2 linked regions of the Prochlorococcus marinus XMU1402 genome follow. The protein of the gene in region 2 interacts with the protein of the main gene of each other region in a pairwise test. Links are inferred from orthologs where the notes say so. Each region holds a gene or a part of one and is shown on either strand. Other genes may lie near its edges.

The links.
Region 1: the proteins of tsaE (region 2) and rlmB interact in binary tests that used the Escherichia coli proteins (3 or more experiments, as listed by UniProt). The link is inferred for Prochlorococcus marinus XMU1402 from one-to-one orthologs.

Annotation. Positions count from the first base shown.
Region 1 is NZ_JAAORD010000001.1:800,542-803,439, reverse strand. What follows is about bases 19-2,780. They hold rlmB (23S rRNA (guanosine(2251)-2'-O)-methyltransferase RlmB), read right to left. Parts: upstream 2,023-2,780; coding sequence 1,015-2,022; downstream 19-1,014. Other genes in these bases: HA141_RS04585 (STAS domain-containing protein), read right to left, coding at 2,422-2,780; HA141_RS04590 (ribonuclease III domain-containing protein), read right to left, coding at 2,027-2,425; HA141_RS04600 (DUF1816 domain-containing protein), read right to left, coding at 656-871; gatA (Asp-tRNA(Asn)/Glu-tRNA(Gln) amidotransferase subunit GatA), read right to left, coding at 19-627. Also shown: more of gatA, read right to left, coding at 1-18; more of HA141_RS04585, read right to left, coding at 2,781-2,811; carA (glutamine-hydrolyzing carbamoyl-phosphate synthase small subunit), read right to left, coding at 2,844-2,898. UniProt on the Escherichia coli protein: Specifically methylates the ribose of guanosine 2251 in 23S rRNA.
Region 2 is NZ_JAAORD010000002.1:528,046-530,935, forward strand. The notes cover bases 112-2,865. They hold tsaE (tRNA (adenosine(37)-N6)-threonylcarbamoyltransferase complex ATPase subunit type 1 TsaE), read left to right. Parts: upstream 112-1,146; coding sequence 1,147-1,584; downstream 1,585-2,865. Other genes in these bases: ahcY (adenosylhomocysteinase), read right to left, coding at 112-1,095; HA141_RS09155 (carbohydrate kinase family protein), read right to left, coding at 1,542-2,540; HA141_RS09160 (alpha/beta fold hydrolase), read left to right, coding at 2,630-2,865. Also shown: more of ahcY, read right to left, coding at 1-111; more of HA141_RS09160, read left to right, coding at 2,866-2,890. UniProt on the Escherichia coli protein: Required for the formation of a threonylcarbamoyl group on adenosine at position 37 (t(6)A37) in tRNAs that read codons beginning with adenine.

The DNA of each region.
Region 1 (2,898 bases), on a different replicon or contig from region 2:
GCCAATTTGATCGAGAGAGCTAGCAAATGCTACTAATCCCCATCTACTTACTCTGCCATAGGTAGGCTTGAGCCCAACAACTCCACAAAAAGAGGCTGGTTGTCTTATTGAACCTCCAGTATCAGAGCCTATAGCAGCGGCAGATAATCCAGCAGCAACTGAAGCAGCACTGCCTCCTGAACTACCACCAGGAACTCTATTAATATCCCAAGGATTCGAAGTAACTCCAAAGAAAGAAGTCTCTGTTGAACTACCCATTGCAAATTCGTCCAAATTTGTTTTACCTAAACAAATACCTCCTGAAGACCATAATTTACTTGATGCTGTAGATTCATAAGGTGCAACAAAGCTTTCGAGCATTTTACTTGCACAAGTAGTTAGGACTCCCTTAGTGCAAATATTATCCTTAATTGCTATCGGGATTCCTGCAAGAGGAGGAAGTATTTCTCCATTTTGAATTAATTTATCTATATATTCAGCTTGTATGATTGCATTATCTTTTGTAGTACATATATAAGAATTAATTTTGGGGTCTTTGGAATCGATTTTTAAAAAAAAATCATTAATTAATTCTTTAACAGAAGCATTTTTATTATTAATTTCCTTTCTTAAAGAATTAAAATTCATTTCTCAACTTTTTATCAAAATATAATTATCAAAAGGTTAATGGTTCATCTTTTTTGCAACGAACTAGACTATGTTTAATTTCAGTAGAGCCTTCATCAGTAAGGTCTTTCATAAATGAAGACATATTATCTTTTAAGCTTTTTTTTGTAAGAAAAGGACCATACCAGTAGGTGGTATTAGGATTTTCTGTCTCAATTTTAGCCCACCAAGCTAATCCAAGTTTGTTTCCAAAATTTCTAATCAATTTTTTAGATCTTTGTAGATCGTAAATTCTTGTTAAATTCTATACAATTTTGTAGTTAAAATTCAATAAATTTCTATTAATTATATAAATGTATTGAAACAACCATATTTTAATGAGTATAAAAAGTAGTAACTTTTAAAAATTTATTTACAGGTTAAGTGAAATATTGAAATTGCAGCAGCGACTGAGGCGTTTAAACTTGATGTTTTACCTTTAAGAGGAATGCTTAATAGAAAATCACATTTTTTTTGAGTAAGTAAAGAAATTCCTTTATCTTCAGCTCCTACTATTAATACTAAAGGGGGTTTTTCATTAAACTTTGAAAGCGATAATTTAGCATCTCCAGATAATCCTACAACAAGAAAGCCTTTTTGCTTTAGCTGTTCAAGTGCCCTATTTAAATTAACAACTCTACTTACTGGTAAGTGTTCCAAGGCTCCTGCTGCTACTTTGGCAACTGTTCCAGTTAAGCCTGCAGATCTTCTTTGAGGAATGATAATACCATTGCAATTAAAGGCCTCTGCTGATCTAATAATTGCACCAAGATTATGTGGGTCAGTAATACCATCTATGGCAAGAATAATAGGATTTGAAGTTTCCTTTTTAGAAAAATCAATTAAATTTTCTAGTGATATTGTTTTAGAACATGCCAACTGCAATGCAATACCTTGATGTGAAGCACCACATGTCAATTGTGAAAGTCTGCTCCAAGAAACTTCTTCGATAAGGACACCTCTAGATTTAAAATCCTTGAGTAAAATGTAAAACTTCTCTGAAGAAAAGATTTCTGAAGTACACCAAATCCTATTAATATATCTTTCATTAGTAAGGGCTTCAAAAACAGAATGCTTTCCCCATATCCAATCATCAAAATTTCTTTTATTTGCTGTCCCTTCAAAAATATCGGAAGCTTTATAAGGCGATTCAGAAATATATTTGGGTATTGGCTTTCTATTGCTTAAAGATGAATAATTACTTTTATTTTTATAACTTACATTTATATTATTAGTGCTCTTTTCAGAAGAATTTTTCAAAAATTTGTTATTTCTTTTTGAAGAATTTTTATTTTTAGAGTAAAAATCAGAATTAGAATTTTTCTTGTTTGGTTTACTATTTTTTCCAGAAAAATTATTTTTAGATGAGTATTTCATTAATTCATTTAATTTTAATTTCAAGATACTTAAAAAGGGTTGATAATCTTTGAGGATCTTTTAGAAATAGCCAACCAATAAGAGTTTCAAAACCAGTTGCTCTTGAGTATATGGTCGGGTCTGACGATTTTGGGTATCTCTTAGTTTTATTTCTAGCACGTCTAATTAAATCGATTTCATTTGCATTCAATAAATGTTCAATTTGACTTAAAGAATTTGATTGAGATTTTGCTTTTACTTCGTTTACAACTGATAAATGGAGTTCTTTTGATTTCAAAGGAAAATGAACATATCTTAGTCTTTGATGAAGTTCCCATACTGAATCACCCAGCCAAGCAAGTTGAATAACACCTATTTCTTCAGGATTACCATATGGAACCAAGTTTTGAATCCAATAATTCAATTTTTTAAATAAGTTAAGGCATCTTCAAGACACGACTTTAAATTTAGAAAGTCGCCCAAACGAACAAGTTTAATTGTTTGAGCAACTCTAGAATTACCAACAATTGAAAAACCTAATTTTAACTTTTTACATTCTTTAGCCGTCTGAACAAGAGCTCCAAGTCCCGATGAATCTAGAAAATCAATTTTTGTAAGATCAATAACGAATGGATACTCATTTTTTAAATTATTACTAACAAAATTTTTAAATTGTTTTTCTGAGAAGGCATCAAGTTGGCCTTTAAAAGTAAAAACAATAATATTTGTTCTTAAATCAATGTTTCCTCTAAGAGAAACCGTTAACTTCTGAAAATCTTCTATTTTTAATTCCTCCAATAAATGTATCAAATGTAATTATCAAATCAAAAGAAAACAATATGTCAACATCTTTCTAACATTAGAGAAACAAATTTTTTAAATAAATAATCTGAATCA
Region 2 (2,890 bases):
AACCTGTGGCTTAATATTCTCCCATGGATAATCTTTCAATGAAGCCACATCAATTTCATTATCGAAATGGCCAATATTACAAACTATGGCCTCATCTTTCATCTTGACAAGATTCTCGTTTTTTATTACCTGATAGTTCCCAGTTGCCGTAACAAATATATCTATATCCTCCACAACATCGTCCAATGTAACGACGCTAAAACCTTCCATTGCCGCTTGAAGAGCACAAATTGGATCAACTTCAGCAACTTTTACAATTGCACCAAGTCCTCTTAAAGACTGGGCTGAGCCTTTACCTACGTCACCAAAACCCATTACTAAAGCAACTTTCCCAGCAATCATCACGTCAGTAGCACGCTTTATGCTATCAACTAAAGATTCTCGGCAGCCATATAGATTATCAAATTTGCTCTTAGTTACTGAATCATTAACGTTAATAGCAGGAAAAGGTAGAGCATTTTGCTTTTGCAGTTGATAAAGTCTTGCAACTCCAGTTGTAGTTTCTTCAGTGACGCCAATAATATTACTCTTAATTCTAGAATAAAAGTTACTATCATTTTCCAACTTGTATTTTATAGATTTGAATAAAGCAATTTCTTCTTCATTACCAGGATTATTTAAAACAGATAAGTCTTTTTCTGCTTTAATACCAAGTATCAATAATCCAGTTGCGTCTCCCCCATCATCAAGAATCATATTCGGAGAGTCGGAGCCCCAATCAAGAATGTAGTGAGTATACTGCCAATATTCATCGAGAGTCTCACCTTTTTTTGCATATACAGAAATTCCTTGATCTGCGATAGCTGCAGCAGCATGATCTTGAGTTGAAAAAATATTGCATGAAGCCCATTTCACTTCTGCGCCAAGATCAACAAGAGTTTCTATTAATACTGCTGTCTGAATAGTCATATGAAGGCTTCCAGCTATTTTTGCACCTTTTAGTGGTTTTTCAGATTTATATTTATCTCTTAGCGCCATTAATCCTGGCATTTCTGTTTCGGCAATTTTAATTTCTTTGCGACCAAAATCTGATAAAGAGATATCAGCAATTACGTAATCAGGTGTAGAGGTCTTAAGTGAATTTGCGATAACCATATCTTGTAAATACTTTTTCTACTAAACTATAAATGATTTTTGAGTAATTTTGTGTTTGTTGAGAATTTAGAAGAAACTTTAAATTTAGGAAAAAAAATTTCACACAAATTAAATCCCCAATCGATTGTTTTATTACAGGGTCCTATTGGAGCTGGAAAAACTTCATTTGTTCAAGGGATTGCTAAAGGCCTATCAATCTCTGAGGAAATTACAAGCCCTACATTTGCTTTATCGCATCACTATAACTCAGGAAAAATTCCACTAATTCACCTTGATTTATACAGATTAGAAAATGTTTCTTCAGCAAGAGAAGTTTTTTTTTCAGAAGAAGAAGAGGCAATGCAAAAACAGGCAATTTTAGTAATTGAATGGCCAGAATTAATAGAACCAGTTATTGATAATTTCTGGAAAGTAGAAATTAGTTACGCAAAAAATTATGGAAGAAACTACGAAATAAGAGATCCAAAAAATTTATTAACCTTCTCATAATCGGGCTGTTGCTCAATGGCGCCTTCACCAAGACAAGTCAATAATCCACAAACACCTGCGAACTTAATGCAATCTTCAACCTCTAGTTTATTTGAAGGGTAGCCAGAAGAAATTAATTTTGAAATTAAGCCAGCTAGAAAAGCATCGCCTGCCCCAGTTGTATCAACAATTTTTTGTGAAGTTGGGTTTTCGGTAATTCCCTGGAATCTATTGATGTACCATGAAACGGGGTTTTTCCCATCAGTTATTATTACATCTGGCCTATTAGACAATTGTTGAGAAATTAGCAAGGGATTTTCATCCTCAAAGAACAAAGTTGCTTCCTCCTTAGCAAGTTTTAAAACATTTGCATGATTTAAAAAGTTCTTGATTAAATTAACTCTAGCCGCTTTACTAATTTCTGATGAAAAACTTGAATGATCCCAAAAGACCTCTCTCCAATTCAAATCAATAACTACTTTGACTCCCAATTTTTTAGCCTGTTCAAGAAGAAAAAAAATAGTCTCAGCTGATCTTGGAGATGATAATAAGATCGTTCCTGTAACCAAATATTTTGTTTCCAGAAAAGATTTATCCAAATTTAAAATTTCTTTTTCGATTAATTTCTTACTTAGAACTTCATCTGCAAAGCATGAATGAGGACTTTGCTCAAAGCCTGAAAAAAAACGATCTCCAAATTGATCTCTATCTACATTAACCACGCGAGTAGCTGAATCATTATCTAATTGCAAGAAATCTAAATTAACGTCTAATTCATTAAATTGAGTAATAAATTTTTTTCCATAATCATCATTACCCAAACTTCCTATAAATGTTGAATCTATTTTTAATTTTCTTAATGCACAAGCAACATTCGCCGGAGCACCTCCCAAAAAATCTGTAAATCCCTGATTTGATTTATTTCTAATTCTGTCTATTAAAGCCTCTCCTATGCATATGACCTTTTCCCTTTTCATAAAATTAGCGCTTTTTCTTAACTTAGAATAATTTATTAAAAACGAATAATTTTTTTTTGAATTAAAGTTTAATTAAAAGAATATTATTTGTGTCTTTAAATAAATCTGAAACTTGGAAATGGGAAAATTGGGAAATTTCATGGTCTCTATCAAAAGAATCTACTTCTGAAAAAGATATTAAAATTTTATTAGTTCATGGATTTGGGGCATCAAAAAACCACTGGAGACATAATCAAGATTTTCTTGGTAAATTTTCTAACTGCTACGCAATTGACTTATTAGGATTTGGAAAAAGCAGTCAGCCAAGTGCTTTATTAAATTACGAACCTTATAAAGCAAGCTCAATTAAA